Regions from separate parts of the Pullulanibacillus sp. KACC 23026 genome, predicted to be linked through region 2. Evidence: a T-box and tRNA genes for the amino acid it is inferred to sense, from the RefSeq annotation. Region 2 holds a T-box; the other regions hold tRNA genes.

Region 1 (5,113 bases), 1.0 Mb from region 2:
CCTCTGGGTACTTAGATGTTTCAGTTCCCCAGGTCTGCCTTCCATACCCTATGTATTCAGGTAAGGATACTGCCCGTTCAGGGCAGTGGGTTTCCCCATTCGGAAATCTCCGGATCAAAGCCTACTTACAGCTCCCCGAAGCATATCGGTGTTCGTTCCGTCCTTCATCGGCTCCTAGTGCCAAGGCATCCACCGTGCGCTCTTATTCGCTTAACCTTGTTATAATTAATGTCTTGTTTGCACTTCATTATCCAGTTTTCAAGGGACGATTTCGAGTGTTCACACACTCAAAACCAAACAAATAACCAAAAGCACCTAACGCTAAGAATCGTTTCCTTAGAAAGGAGGTGATCCAGCCGCACCTTCCGATACGGCTACCTTGTTACGACTTCACCCCAATCATCTGTCCCACCTTCGGCGGCTGGTTCCTTACGGTTACCTCACCGACTTCGGGTGTTACAAACTCTCGTGGTGTGACGGGCGGTGTGTACAAGGCCCGGGAACGTATTCACCGCGGCATGCTGATCCGCGATTACTAGCAATTCCGGCTTCATGCAGGCGAGTTGCAGCCTGCAATCCGAACTGAGAGTGGCTTTATGGGATTCGCTCGACCTCGCGGTTTCGCTGCCCTTTGTACCACCCATTGTAGCACGTGTGTAGCCCAGGTCATAAGGGGCATGATGATTTGACGTCATCCCCACCTTCCTCCGGTTTGTCACCGGCAGTCACCTTAGAGTGCCCAACTGAATGCTGGCAACTAAGATCAAGGGTTGCGCTCGTTGCGGGACTTAACCCAACATCTCACGACACGAGCTGACGACAACCATGCACCACCTGTCACTCTGTCCCCCGAAGGGGAAAGCCCTATCTCTAGGGTGGTCAGAGGATGTCAAGACCTGGTAAGGTTCTTCGCGTTGCTTCGAATTAAACCACATGCTCCACTGCTTGTGCGGGCCCCCGTCAATTCCTTTGAGTTTCAGCCTTGCGGCCGTACTCCCCAGGCGGAGTGCTTAATGTGTTAACGTCAGCACTGAAGGGTGGCCCCTCCAACACCTAGCACTCATCGTTTACGGCGTGGACTACCAGGGTATCTAATCCTGTTTGCTCCCCACGCTTTCGCGCCTCAGCGTCAGTTACAGACCAGAGAGCCGCTTTCGCCACTGGTGTTCCTCCACATATCTACGCATTTCACCGCTACACGTGGAATTCCACTCTCCTCTTCTGCACTCAAGCTCCCCAGTTTCCAATGACCCTCCACGGTTGAGCCGTGGGCTTTCACATCAGACTTAAGAAGCCGCCTGCGCGCGCTTTACGCCCAATAATTCCGGACAACGCTTGCCCCCTACGTATTACCGCGGCTGCTGGCACGTAGTTAGCCGGGGCTTTCTGGTCAGATACCGTCAAGGCGATAGCATTTCCTCTATCACTTGTTCTTCTCTGACAACAGAGCTTTACGATCCGAAGACCTTCATCGCTCACGCGGCGTTGCTCGGTCAGACTTTCGTCCATTGCCGAAGATTCCCTACTGCTGCCTCCCGTAGGAGTCTGGGCCGTGTCTCAGTCCCAGTGTGGCCGATCACCCTCTCAGGTCGGCTACGCATCGTCGCCTTGGTAGGCTATTACCCCACCAACTAGCTAATGCGCCGCGGGCCCATCTGTAAGTGATGGCAGGACCATCTTTTACATTGACACCATGCAGTGTCAACGATTATCCGGTATTAGCTCCGGTTTCCCGAAGTTATCCCAGTCTTACAGGCAGGTTGCCCACGTGTTACTCACCCGTCCGCCGCTCGATCCACAACCATCACCCCGAAGGGATCTGGAAGTTTCACGCGCTCGACTTGCATGTATTAGGCACGCCGCCAGCGTTCGTCCTGAGCCAGGATCAAACTCTCAAAAAAGTGCAGTTAAAGCACTGCTGGCTTTTGCCGAGAACAGATCTCTTCTAAAAAGAGGTCTGTTCTCCTTAAAAAATATGTTCGTTTGATTCCTAGCGTTAAACTCAAAGTATGACTTTGACTGGCGCTTTTGGTTTTTGTTTAGTTTTCAATGTGCGAATAACCCACTATGAAACATTTAAAACAACATTTCATATAATGGTGGGCCTGAGTGGACTCGAACCACCGACCTCACGCTTATCAGGCGTGCGCTCTAACCAGCTGAGCTACAGGCCCATTAAATTAATAAATGGAGCGGGTGATGGGAATCGAACCCACGACCAGAGCTTGGAAGGCTCTTGTTTTACCACTAAACTACACCCGCATTATTATGGCGCGCCCTGGAGAACTCGAATCCCCAACCTTCTGATCCGTAGTCAGACGCTCTATCCAATTGAGCTAAGGGCGCATATTTATTTATGGTGCGGTCGAGAGGACTCGAACCTCCACGGGGTCTCCCCCACTAGCCCCTCAAGCTAGCGCGTCTGCCATTCCGCCACGACCGCATAAGCAGCACGATTAACACTTGAATATATTTAATAAAATGGTGAGCCATGAAGGATTCGAACCTTCGACCCTCTGATTAAAAGTCAGATGCTCTACCGACTGAGCTAATGGCTCGCAATGGCTGGCCCACCTGGATTCGAACCAGGGCATGACGGAATCAAAATCCGTTGCCTTACCGCTTGGCTATGGGCCAACAAATGGCGGACCCGACCGGGATCGAACCGGCGATCTCCTGCGTGACAGGCAGGCATGTTAACCGCTACACCACGGGTCCAATATGAATAAGTAAATGGTGACCCCTACGGGATTCGAACCCGTGTTACCGCCGTGAAAGGGCGGTGTCTTAACCGCTTGACCAAGGGGCCGTATATCATTGTACTACATGGCGGAGAAGGTGGGATTTGAACCCACGCACGGTTTAACCCGTCTACTCCCTTAGCAGGGGAGCCCCTTTAGCCACTTGGGTACTTCTCCATAAATGGCTCCGCAGGTAGGACTCGAACCTACGACCGATCGGTTAACAGCCGATTGCTCTACCACTGAGCTACTGCGGAATAATTTTAATAAATCGTAATTATTCTTAAATTTCAGTGTGGCCCCTGTCCCTTCCTCTTCTCGCTCAAACTAAGAAGCGTTATGCGTCGGGACAACTCGCAGTCTATTCTAAGAAGTAAACCTCGTCACTGAGCTACTGCGGAATAATTTTAATAAATCGTAATTATTCTTAAATTTCAGTGTGGTTCCTGTCCCTTCCTCTTCTCGCTCAAACTAAGAAGCGTTATGCGTCGGGACAACTCGCAGTCTATTCTAAGAAGTAAACCTCGTCACTGAGCTACTGCGGAATAATTTTTAATAAATCGTAATTATTCTTAAATTTCAGTGTGGTTCCTGTCCCTTCCTCTTCTCGCTCAAACTAAGAAGCGTTATGCGTCGGGACAACTCGCAGTCTATCTAAGAAGTAAACCTCGTCACTGAGCTACTGCGGAATAATTTTAATAAATCGTAATTATTCTTGAATTTCAGTGTGGTTCCTGTCCCTTCCTCTTCTCGCTCAAACCAAGAAGCGTTATGCGTCGGGACAACTCGCAGTCTATTCTAAGAAGCAAACCTCGTCACTGAGCTACCGCGGAATAATTTTAATAAATCGTAATTATTCTTAAATTTCAGCGTGGTTCCTGTCCCTTCCTCTTCTCGTTCAAACTAAGAAGCGTTATGTATCAGGACAACCAGTTAATCATTTAAGGCAGCGGTTTTTACCGTTAAACTTTAAATGCTTTTTGTTAGTTAATCAGTCTGTCTCTCGACAGCGACATGTTATATAATAACACGTCCGCTTTTTCGTGTCAACATCTTTTTCAAAAACTTTTTTTCAAGGTGTTTGTTCTTATGAACAAGCCCTCTTGATGCGACTTTTATAATTTAACACACCACCAGTTAATTCGTCAACACTTTTTTTGGACATTATTTAACAAGCCAGGATCATCCTTGCTAGCAAAGGGAAATTTACTCATTTGTAGTCCATAACTATAGCGTTTAGCGCGGTTTGCCTCCACTCATCCAACGCCTCTTATCTCATAAGACTGTTCTTATTAACATTCTTGCACTAAACTCGCTAGAAACGCTTGTCTCCCCTGTTTTATTTAACCTTTATAGAAAGAGATACTCAATGGTGATTCAGATGAATCATAGCTCAAGTCTGATAGATCAAGGTTATGATCATCTGATTCATTCCCATCTTGATCCTAATCCTCTTTTGAATTCGAGCGGCAATGACAACTTCATCACCATCAGAGATACGGAATCAACTTAACTCCCATATGCCTATCCATTTATTATTAATATGTCTAGAAGTATAAGCTTTCATTCACACTCATTGACTCAAATGATCAAAGGGCATTCCTTTACCTCTTATTTAGATGTGTCCCCTCTACTTGTTCTCTGAGTCAGGCATCCTCATTGACGCTACATTTCTGACGTTTTCAGCTTGATTGATCGGCCTCTTCCCTTCTTAATTTAGATTGAAGCTTTAGTCTGCCTCCGCATTTCCCGCACCTATAACGCTTCACATCCATTTGTCTCTTTCTAGGATAAGGCTGGGCACAGGATTTACAGGTATACAAGTATATCCATTTTGATTGGCGTCGGCTGCCAGGAACAGATTGACAGTAACGGCTTCCTCCAACCTGCTTTAGCAACGTCTTAAATTCTATATCTTGATGTTTATACCCTCTTCCTTCTATATGAAGGTGGTAATGGCAGAGCTCATGCTTAACTATTTTAATAAACTCTTCCATTCCAAAGAGCTCCAGTTGCTTGGGGTTAAATTCGAGGTTATGTGTACGTAAAAGGTACCGCCCTCCTGTAGTACGGAGTCTTGAATTAAATGTAGCTTGATGAAGGAACGGCTTATTAAATGATTGCTTGGATACCGTCTCAACCAATACCTGCAAGTCTTTTTGTTGCATGACTTCTCTCCTTTTTTGCACAATCCGTAAAACCTTAACATACATTATAAAAAAGTGGGCACACCGCATTATCTAAAGGAGGTTCCATCCATGCCCGCCTGGCTAATCAACCAACTTAGAAACGCTTATTTTAAAAAAGATCGCCATAAAGTGAAACTGCTCAATCAATGCTGGTTTTTTTACCAGGACAAAATGGATCATACC
Region 2 (5,113 bases):
CCAAGTGCCTTTGGACTGCGATTATTTGACTGTCTCTGCACAACGGTCACAGAGGTCGGGGTGCTCTGGATGAGCGCCAACACTTGGCAATACCATCCAGCAACGTTCACATTTTTCACCTTCAGCCGGTTGGACGACAACTGCCACATGTTCCGCTTTTTCAGCTTCTTCTGGGGCTTCTGAATAAGTCCCGCCAAGAGTGACTTGTGAAACGATAAACAAGTGCTCTAAGTCCTTTGCGGATTCTAAAAGAGCTTGCAACTCCGGTTTTGGATAAATCGCAACAGCTGCTTCAAGCGATTTTCCGATCACTTTTTGATTACGCGCCACTTCCAACGCTTTTAAGACATCATCGCGAACCTCGATTAAAGTTTCCCATTTATTAAGGAGACCTTTTGGATCTTCGACGGTGACGGCTTCAGGTAAATCACTTAATTGAACATACTCTTCTTTCTCACCAGGAATGTAGCTCCACACCTCTTCAGCCGTATGAGGGATAATCGGTGTTAAAAGCTTGGTAAGGGTAACAAGCGTCTGATACAAAACGGTTTGGGCCGAACGTCTTGAACGGCTGTCTTCAGCATCCGTATAGAGTGTATCTTTTGCAATATCCATATAGAAAGCACTTAGATCAATTGTACAATAATTATGGATCGCATTATAAACCCCTAAGAATTGATAATTATCGTACGCTTCTCTTACACGATTGGTCAGCTGCTGGAGCTTCAGCATCATGAATTGATCCATTTCAGTTAGTTGATCAAATTTTAAACTATTTTTTGCAGGATCAAATCCGTTTAAATTCCCAAGCATAAAGCGAAGTGTGTTACGGATTTTACGGTAAACTTCTGCGACTTGTTTTAAAATGTCATCCGATACACGTGCATCCGCCGTAAAGTCCACTGATGAAACCCAAAGGCGAATAATGTCCGCACCGAGATTCTTCATCACTTTGATTGGATCAATAACATTACCGACGGATTTACTCATTTTGTGGCCTTCCCCGTCTAACACAAAGCCATGACTAATGACTTGCTTGTAAGGGGCTTTCCCTGTTACAGCCACACCTGTTGATAAGGAAGAGTTGAACCAACCGCGGTATTGGTCAGATCCTTCAAGATAAATATCCGCTGGACGAACTAGATTCTCACGCTGCTCAAGAACCGCTTGATGGGATGAACCTGAATCAAACCAAACATCCATGATATCCGTCTCTTTGCGGAAGATGCCGTTTGGACTGTGCGGTGATGTGAAGCCTTCAGGAAGTAAGTCCTTTGCTTCACGCTCAAACCAAATATTTGAGCCATGCTCACGGAACAGGTTGGAGATATGATCGATCGTTTCAGGTGTCAAAATCGGCGTTCCATCCTCCCCATAAAACACAGGAATAGGCACACCCCAAACACGTTGTCTTGAAATACACCAATCTTCTCGGTCACGCATCATGTTATGGATGCGAACCTCACCCCAAGTTGGGAGCCACTTCACTTCCGTAATAGCTTTTAAAATTTCATCGCGGAAATCTTTGATCGACGCAAACCATTGTTCAGTCGCGCGGAAGATGATCGGTTTCTTTGTCCGCCAATCATGCGGATAGGAGTGCGTGATAAAATCAAGCTTGATCAGGGCACCGACTTCCTTTAGTTTGTCCGTGATCGGTTTGTTCGCTTGATCATAGAAGAGGCCTTCAAATCCAGGAGCCTCATCAGTCATAACCCCTTTTTCATCAACCGGGCAAAGAACATCTAAACCATATTTCTTCCCGATAATAAAATCATCTTCCCCGTGTCCTGGAGCTGTATGAACACATCCTGTACCGGCTTCAAGCGTCACGTGGTCACCGTTGATTACTAGTGAGTCACGGTCATAGAAAGGGTGTCTGGCCACAGCACGGTCGATTTCACTGCCTTTAAAGGTCTTGAGCACCAAGGCACCTTCCCAGCCAAACTGCTGCTTAAGATCCTCTAGGAGACCTTCAGCGACAATGTATTTGTGATCCGCTACTTGAACAACAACATAATTGAATTCAGGGTTAACGCTGATCGCCACATTCGCAGGAATGGTCCAAGGCGTTGTGGTCCAGATGATGATTTCCTCATCCCCAGCGAGCAAGTCCCCGTGTGCTTCTTTTAGTTTAAACGCGACATAAATAGATGGAGAGCGCTTATCTTGGTATTCAATCTCGGCTTCTGCTAAGGCTGACTCCGAGGTTGGCGACCAATAGATCGTTTTTTTATCTTTATAGATATACCCTTTATTCGCCATTTCTCCAAACACTTTAATTTGAGCAGCTTCATAGGAGTTATGAAGCGTGACATAAGGATTTTCCCAGTCGCCTCTTACCCCTAAGCGTTTAAATTGAGTGCGTTGACGGTCGATTTGTTCCAAAGCATAATCCGCACAAAGCTTACGGAATTCCGCAATGGACATCGATTTACGATTAACCCCTTTTTTCGCGAGCGCTTGTTCGATTGGCAGACCATGCGTATCCCAGCCGGGAACATAAGGCGCATAAAAACCAGCCATTGATTTGTAACGAACAATCATGTCTTTTAAGATTTTATTTTCAGCGTGACCAATGTGAATATCACCATTCGCATATGGCGGTCCGTCATGTAAAACAAAAGTTGGTTTCCCTTTGCGTTTTTCTAAGCTTTTTTGATAAAGATTGACTTGATCCCATTCCTCTTGCATCTTAGGCTCTTTTGTAGGAAGCCCCCCGCGCATTGGGAAATCCGTCTTCGGCATTAACAATGTGTCTTTGTAATCCATTTTCTCTCCTCCAAACCTTCCTAGTCCGTTCCAACCATTTGGTTAATTAAACAGCAAAAAACCTTCCGTCCAAAAAAGGGACGGAAGGTCCGTGGTACCACCCTAAATGCTTTTTTTGAAAAAAGCCACTCGGAATTCGTAACGTGAATGACCCGCTATTGTCTACTCAGGACGTTATACTTAGCCCTTTCGGAATAGAGCTCAAGGGTGATATTCAGCCGGTCTCTCTGATTGGGCTCTCACCATCCCCAATTCGCTGAAACTGTTCAATCGACTTACTGTCCCTATCACAGCTAAATGACATTAATATTTTTTAAGTATATGAAAAAAGAGAGAGAGTCGTCAAGTCCTGACTCGTTTATCTGCTTTGTTAATCACGATAACGCGTTGCAAATTCAGATGAATCATGTTCTTGTAACGCCTCGTCCTCAAATGGCTCTGATAACTTATCCCAATCATCATTCCTTAGTAATTCGAGTTGCGCCTCGATTAGCATACGAAAGCGTGTGCGGTACACTTTCGCCTCTTTTTTCAGTTCTTCTATTTCCAAGGAAATTTTCCTTGATTTGCTCAAGGCTTCATTAATGATCCGGTCCGCATTCTTCTCAGCTTCTTTGACGATTAATCGCGCTTCCTTGGTGGCATGCTGCTTCACATCTTCTGCCGTTTCCTGAGCCACTAAAATGGACTTATTCAATGTATCTTCAATGTTTGAAAAGTGGCTGAGCCGTTCTTCTAATTTTTGATTCTTTTCTTCTAAATTCTTTTTATCTCGAATAAGGACTTCATAATCCTTAATAATTTGATCAAGGAAATCATTCACTTCATCCTCATCATAACCTCTAAATCCACGTGTAAACTCCTTATTGTGTATATCTAAGGGTGTTAATGGCATAGATGCCACCTCCAATTTTCTTTCAATCAATTTTACCATGTAAATTTCGACAAATGTAGAGATTATTCCTGCTTCTTTTCAAAAAGAATTTTTTTATGAAGATAAGCATCGGTCAGATTATGCCATTAACGCCGCGCGAGCCCGTGAATCTCTCTTATTTAAGTTGACCAAATGTCACCCATAAATTTCCCCGCCGTGTTTCTCCATCAATGGCAATTAATCGACTTCTGCCAAAACCGCGTACGGATAAGTCGTCACCTGGGGTTAATTCATAGGATGGTTTATCAATCACTTTCCAATTCACTTTAACACGCTCTCCTTTAACAAGGTCCACTGCCTTTGACCTGGTTAACCGATAAATTTCGGCAATGACCACATCAAGCCTTAAAGAAGGAACAGAGCCTTGACGCTCCTCCCATTCGACTTGAGGAGGTTGAAAATCATCCCAAGAACATGGTTCACAAGTAACCGTTGCTTTTCCGACTTGATTCAAATTAAATCGTACATAATCACCAATCTCTTCAGCGACAATAAATTGGGCGCCGCTTTCCGTGATAAGCACATCCCCAAATTTTTCGCGCTTAAGTCCAAGCCCCATTAGTGACCCTAAAAGATGACGGTGCTCAATCGTTACAAATTTGGCAGGATAGTTCAACTCATAGAGTGCCACCTTGAAGTTTCTTGAGAGGTCATCTGAATAAGGGGGTAGAAACAAGGCGCGTTTTCGCTCAGCTTCTTTATAGCCTCCCCAAAAATCAACAGTTAGCTCACCATCAGCTGGAACTAGAGCTCTTACAATTTCCTGTTGTCTAGGATCTAGAAAGTCTGTCAATTTCGGTGTATAACGTTCCAACACTTTATTGCGCGTATCCATCATCGCATCAATAAAGGGCCGCTCTTCCTCTCTGAAATGCTGATAAATAGACACTTCAGGTCACCCCGTTATATTTTGAATAATAAGCGGGAGATTAGCCACTCCAAGCTGCGCGAGCCATAGCACAAAGAAAGCGGCCCAAGGCGAAATATCAATCATACCAAGAGGAGGAATAATGCGACGAAATGGTTCTAAATAAGGCTCACAAAGCCTGGCAAACAGTTGTCCAACCCCAGACTGCCGAATATTTGGTACCCAAGACATAAAAATATAAATAATTAAAATCCACCAATAAATCCTTAAGATGTCTGAAACGATCGACGTGATTAAGTACAAGAACACCCCTCACCTTCACTTTATTAAACCAATCCCGTTTTTGAGCTTACCCGAGACTGTTCCTTTTCAATGATTTATAACATGCTGTTCAATATGTTCAATAAAGTCACCGTTAAGATTAAGATTGTCCAGAGAACCTATAAAAACGAACGGTCTAATTTTCTGGATAGTCCCTTGAGAAATATGTATCGCTCCGCTAAGAAAGTCAAGAAGACGAGTTGCTTCCTCAATCGGAA
Region 3 (5,113 bases), 1.3 Mb from region 2:
AAGATGAACTGTAGGTTATTATAGTCTCTATATAATTTAGAATTTCTAATGCAATGGCCCCTTGGTCAAGCGGTTAAGACACCGCCCTTTCACGGCGGTAACACGGGTTCGAATCCCGTAGGGGTCACCAATGGAGGATTAGCTCAGCTGGGAGAGCACCTGCCTTACAAGCAGGGGGTCGGCGGTTCGATCCCGTCATCCTCCACCATTCGTCGCGGGGTGGAGCAGTCTGGTAGCTCGTCGGGCTCATAACCCGAAGGTCGTAGGTTCAAATCCTGCCCCCGCAACCAAATTATTTTAATATGGACCCGTGGTGTAGCGGTTAACATGCCTGCCTGTCACGCAGGAGATCGCCGGTTCGATCCCGGTCGGGTCCGCCATATTATACGGCTCGGTAGCTCAGTCGGTAGAGCAACGAGCATTACACCTTTGAATAAACTACGAGTTGTTTAAAATCATCATAAGTTGACAAGAGATTTTAAACAGAGTTAGTCAAGACCGACACAAAATTTATATGGCTCGGTAGCTCAGTCGGTAGAGCAACGAGCATTACACCTTTGAATAAACTACGAGTTGTTTAAAATCATCATAAGTTGACAAGAGATTTTAAACAGAGTTAGCCAAGACCGACACAAAATTTATATGGCTCGGTAGCTCAGTCGGTAGAGCAACGAGCATTACACCTTTGAATAAACTACGAGTTGTTTAAAATCATCATAAGTTGACAAGAGATTTTAAACAGAGTTAGTCAAGACCGACACAAAATTTATATGGCTCGGTAGCTCAGTCGGTAGAGCAGAGGACTGAAAATCCTCGTGTCGGCGGTTCGATTCCGTCCCGAGCCACCATTAAAATTTATAGGTTATGCCGGCCTAGCTCAATTGGTAGAGCAACTGACTTGTAATCAGTAGGTTGGGGGTTCAAGTCCTCTGGCCGGCACCATGCTTCATTCTATACATGAAGTGTTTCGTGGAGGGATAGCGAAGCGGCCAAACGCGACGGACTGTAAATCCGTTCCCAACGGGTTCGAAGGTTCGAATCCTTCTCCCTCCACTCATCATATGAGCATTAGTAACGACCAAATAAGATTCCCAATTAATCTTCGGGACAGTTCGTTTCTCACTAGTTCTATGATGGCCCATAGCCAAGCGGTAAGGCAACGGATTTTGATTCCGTCATGCCCTGGTTCGAATCCAGGTGGGCCAGCCAAGTTTTGAGCCATTAGCTCAGTCGGTAGAGCATCTGACTTTTAATCAGAGGGTCGAAGGTTCGAATCCTTCATGGCTCACCATCTTAATTTAATATATATGCGGGTGTGGCGGAATGGCAGACGCGCTAGATTTAGGATCTAGTGTCTTTGACGTGGGGGTTCAAGTCCCTTCACCCGCACCATGCGGAAGTAGTTCAGTGGTAGAACATCACCTTGCCAAGGTGGGGGTCGCGGGTTCGAATCCCGTCTTCCGCTCCAATCTTATAGTAATTAGCGCATGCCGGGGTGGCGGAATTGGCAGACGCACAGGACTTAAAATCCTGCGGTAGGTGACTACCGTGCCGGTTCGACTCCGGCCCTCGGCACCAATACTAAAAATAGAATGCGCCCTTAGCTCAATTGGATAGAGCGTCTGACTACGGATCAGAAGGTTGGGGATTCAAGTTCTCCAGGGCGCGCCATTTACGGGAAGTAGCTCAGCTTGGTAGAGCACTTGGTTTGGGACCAAGGGGCCGCAGGTTCAAATCCTGTCTTCCCGATACTCTTAAACAATTCATTTAAGAGAAGAAGATAACTTAAATAAATCAACTTGGCGGAGTAGCTCAGCTGGCTAGAGCGTACGGTTCATACCCGTGAGGTCGTGGGTTCGATTCCCTCCTCCGCTACCAATTAAATCTAGTAGATGCGGGTGTAGTTTAGTGGTAAAACAAGAGCCTTCCAAGCTCTGGTCGTGGGTTCGATTCCCATCACCCGCTCCATCCATTTATTTGAATGTGGGCCTGTAGCTCAGCTGGTTAGAGCGCACGCCTGATAAGCGTGAGGTCGGTGGTTCGAGTCCACTCAGGCCCATTTTAAAAGAACTGCGATAAGCAGTCTTTTTTTCTATTAGAAACATAGCGCCCACGTTTGTGGACGCCTATTTTAATTATGAGGAAACCGTCTGTACGGTCTCATTTAAATAATGCCCGTTTCTCTAGCTACTCTTTAAAAGCTAGGACCAAGGGAGCGGGATTCCCTTTGTTTGAATCTCTCAAATGTCTAAAAAATGGATTTGAAGATCATCCTTTTAGGGTGATCTTTGTTTTACTCATTAGTTTAAGATTTTAGGCAAGGCAGCACGAAAGAATAAGGGAGCTAACCTCCCATGGTGTGTTTTACGCCGCCACCAATTGAATGAAAAATGGTCTGCCTTTTCAAATTGGACTTATTTTCAGGATATTAAATAGGAGGAATGACTTTTATGACCTATAAAATGATTGTTCTAGATTTAGATGATACGCTATTACGTGACGATTTAACGATCTCAGAACGAACAAAACAATCTTTGATGGATGCTCAGGATGCGGGGGTTAAAGTCGTGCTGGCATCTGGCCGGCCGGAAAGTGGTATGCTTCCTATTGCTGAAGAACTGCGGCTAAAGGATTATGGAAGTTTCATTCTTTCTTTTAACGGAGGAAACATCATCAATTGTAGAACGGGCGAAGTCTTGTTCAGTTCGACACTTCCAGTAGAAACCGTGCATGAACTATACGATATTAGTCGTCGTGAAAACGTTTGGATCCATACGTATTTGGGAGACAAGATCATAACAGAAGATCCTAATGAGTACACGGATATAGAAGGGAAATTGACCAATCTGCCAATCGATGTTGTGGACAGTTTTAAAGAGGCCGTCACAGCTCCTGTTGTTAAGGCACTCATGTTAAGGGAACCTGATTTTCTTGCAGGAGTGGAAAAAAAGCTGCAAAAAGAGTTCGACGGTTGCTTAAGTATTATGCGGTCAAAGCCTTTCTTTTTAGAATTTACAGAAGTTGGCGTAACAAAAGGGACAAGCTTAGACAAACTGATTCAAAAGCTTGGCATAAGCCGTGATGAAGTCATTGCTATCGGAGACAGTAATAATGATTTGTCCATGATCCAATTTGCGGGTCTTGGCGTCGCAATGGGGAATGCCACAGAAGAAATTAAAGCTCATGCCGATTTTATCACAGATACCAATATGAATGATGGTGTTGCGAAAGTGGTAGAATCGTTTATTTTAAAGACTGAAACGGTTCAAAGTTAAATGTTTTTAATAGAAGTAAACAAACTTTATAATCTTGAATAGATTATGTAAAAGAAGCAGGCCTCATTTATAGGGGTCTGCTCTTTTTTTATAAAATAAAAAATGTCATCGCGTTTATCCTGTTGTCTCTAATCGATTTTTCTTTGCTCTAGATTGCGTGTACATTAAACTGTCGTTAGTTTTAATCACAAATCAATTGACAGATTTGTTTGATTGTTTTACGATGAAGTGGATACGAGATCGTACTAAAGTTAAGTGGGGAGACATATGCTATTTACACAAGTGATGCCTACAGAGGCACGAGACAAATTATTTTTCTCGGCGATCAACTTGTTTACTGAAAAAGGATATATGGAGACGTCCGTGCTGGATTTAGTGGAACAAGCGCGAGTATCTAAATCCACGTTTTATCAACATTTCGAAACAAAGGAAGATTTGCTTATCCATCTCTGTCAGACGCTTCAGGAGGAGCTTATTGAAGAAGTGGAAGACGCTGTGAACCATGAAACAAAGGTCACTTACAAAGCCTTTGCGGGAATTCGAAGGTATATTGAAATTTGTATGACGCAGAAGAAAGCAGCACGCTTATTACTTGTTGTCTCATGTGGTGTGAGCCATGAGACAGAACGGATTCGAAGGCAGGCCATTCAAAGGTTTGCGGGCCGTATTTATGAAACTGTACACACGATCATTCCACAAAAACAGTCTTTAGAACAGTTGCGACTAGTCTCTCGGGCCATGGTGGGAGCCATTAATGAAGTGGTCTTGCAAAGTATCATTGATCAAGAAGAACTTAATCAGGATGACGTTGCTCATTTGTTAAATGGAATTATCATTGGGGCGTTTTCACTTATTTCTAGTGCTTAAGCACCTCCATTTTTGCCGTTTGTTAATTAAAATGAAAGCGCTATTAGAGGAGTGAGCCGATTTGCAAAGAGCGATCCAAGACCTTTCAGTAGATGAAATATGGAATGAGATTGAAAAAGCGATGAATGAATATCCTGAGCCGATTGAAGGGATAAATGTCGTCTATCAATACCATTTAAAAGGAGAGGCAGAAAGGGTTTATCAATTGCACTTGTCTGACGGAAGAGCGACTGTTGTTCGCGACCATTTTTCTAAGCCAGATTGCACTTTAATCATGAAGACGTCACATTTTAAATCACTTCTTCTAGGGCAATTAAGCGGTGCTGCTGCATTTATGACAGGGCGTCTAAAGGTTAAAGGAAATATGGGGCTTGCTTTGAAGCTCGATACCATTCTTGGAAACTATAAGTTTGGCCGAAAAGAAGGATAAACCGCACTGTAAACTCAAGAAAGGATAAGGCAAATTTGAAGTCATCTATAAAAATTAACAGGAGCAACTCGCAAAAGTGAGCTCACAAAAAGAAGTTGTTGGCTAACTCAATTCACCTAAGATTAATTCCTTGAGCCCTATACTCCGGGGTTGTTCTTATGGAGGGGAAATGAGTGGACGTACACAATCTATTGGAATTACTCAAAAGATCCGTTGATCGATTCCCTGAAAAAGCAGCTTATTTGTGGAAGGAACAGAAGGAATATCGATATATGACGTATGAGGATCTTTGGTCTGAAATTAAGCGGACTGCCGAAGGACTCTCTTACCTTGGAATTGAAAGAGATGATAAGGTCGCTATTATATCCAATAACAGGATTCATTGGCCGATATCCGATTTTGCGATTGGCAGTCTGGGTGCCATCAGTGTCCCGGTCTATCCAACATTGCAGCCGGAGCAAATCAATCTGATTTTAAGAAAATCGGACTGTAAGGTGGCCATTGTTGAAAATCAAGAATTGGTTCAGAAAATTAATGTGAA

The links. A T-box is a leader RNA that pairs with one kind of tRNA and senses whether it is charged. The one in region 2 lies ahead of ileS (isoleucine--tRNA ligase), so its partner is inferred to be a tRNA-Ile.
Region 1: it has a tRNA-Ile gene. The T-box ahead of ileS (isoleucine--tRNA ligase) is inferred to sense a tRNA for this amino acid. The anticodon was not compared.
Region 3: it has a tRNA-Ile gene. The T-box ahead of ileS (isoleucine--tRNA ligase) is inferred to sense a tRNA for this amino acid. The anticodon was not compared.

Annotation. Positions count from the first base shown of each region.
Region 1 is NZ_CP119107.1:4,497,456-4,502,568, forward strand. Features, by position in the region: rRNA gene PU629_RS20845 (23S ribosomal RNA) at 1-216, opposite strand, end outside; rRNA gene PU629_RS20850 (16S ribosomal RNA) at 341-1,901, opposite strand; tRNA gene PU629_RS20855 (tRNA-Ile) at 2,098-2,174, opposite strand; tRNA gene PU629_RS20860 (tRNA-Gly) at 2,189-2,262, opposite strand; tRNA gene PU629_RS20865 (tRNA-Arg) at 2,270-2,346, opposite strand; tRNA gene PU629_RS20870 (tRNA-Leu) at 2,358-2,443, opposite strand; tRNA gene PU629_RS20875 (tRNA-Lys) at 2,483-2,558, opposite strand; tRNA gene PU629_RS20880 (tRNA-Gln) at 2,563-2,637, opposite strand; tRNA gene PU629_RS20885 (tRNA-Asp) at 2,643-2,718, opposite strand; tRNA gene PU629_RS20890 (tRNA-Glu) at 2,735-2,809, opposite strand; tRNA gene PU629_RS20895 (tRNA-Ser) at 2,828-2,918, opposite strand; tRNA gene PU629_RS20900 (tRNA-Asn) at 2,924-2,998, opposite strand; gene PU629_RS20905 (hypothetical protein) at 4,111-4,254, shown strand; gene PU629_RS20910 (SprT family protein) at 4,424-4,909, opposite strand; gene cmpA (cortex morphogenetic protein CmpA) at 5,000-5,113, shown strand, end outside.
Region 2 is NZ_CP119107.1:3,449,359-3,454,471, forward strand. Features, by position in the region: gene ileS (isoleucine--tRNA ligase) at 22-2,772, opposite strand; T-box leader at 2,846-3,072, opposite strand; gene PU629_RS16050 (DivIVA domain-containing protein) at 3,143-3,667, opposite strand; gene PU629_RS16055 (YlmH family RNA-binding protein) at 3,822-4,595, opposite strand; gene PU629_RS16060 (YggT family protein) at 4,602-4,877, opposite strand; gene sepF (cell division protein SepF) at 4,944-5,113, opposite strand, start outside.
Region 3 is NZ_CP119107.1:2,125,499-2,130,611, forward strand. Features, by position in the region: tRNA gene PU629_RS09980 (tRNA-Glu) at 56-130, shown strand; tRNA gene PU629_RS09985 (tRNA-Val) at 133-208, shown strand; tRNA gene PU629_RS09990 (tRNA-Met) at 214-290, shown strand; tRNA gene PU629_RS09995 (tRNA-Asp) at 305-380, shown strand; tRNA gene PU629_RS10000 (tRNA-Phe) at 773-848, shown strand; tRNA gene PU629_RS10005 (tRNA-Thr) at 867-942, shown strand; tRNA gene PU629_RS10010 (tRNA-Tyr) at 972-1,053, shown strand; tRNA gene PU629_RS10015 (tRNA-Gln) at 1,135-1,209, shown strand; tRNA gene PU629_RS10020 (tRNA-Lys) at 1,216-1,291, shown strand; tRNA gene PU629_RS10025 (tRNA-Leu) at 1,310-1,392, shown strand; tRNA gene PU629_RS10030 (tRNA-Gly) at 1,394-1,468, shown strand; tRNA gene PU629_RS10035 (tRNA-Leu) at 1,490-1,578, shown strand; tRNA gene PU629_RS10040 (tRNA-Arg) at 1,595-1,671, shown strand; tRNA gene PU629_RS10045 (tRNA-Pro) at 1,676-1,749, shown strand; tRNA gene PU629_RS10050 (tRNA-Met) at 1,802-1,878, shown strand; tRNA gene PU629_RS10055 (tRNA-Gly) at 1,895-1,968, shown strand; tRNA gene PU629_RS10060 (tRNA-Ile) at 1,986-2,059, shown strand; gene PU629_RS10065 (Cof-type HAD-IIB family hydrolase) at 2,451-3,275, shown strand; gene PU629_RS10070 (TetR/AcrR family transcriptional regulator) at 3,543-4,142, shown strand; gene PU629_RS10075 (SCP2 sterol-binding domain-containing protein) at 4,204-4,572, shown strand; gene PU629_RS10080 (AMP-dependent synthetase/ligase) at 4,746-5,113, shown strand, end outside.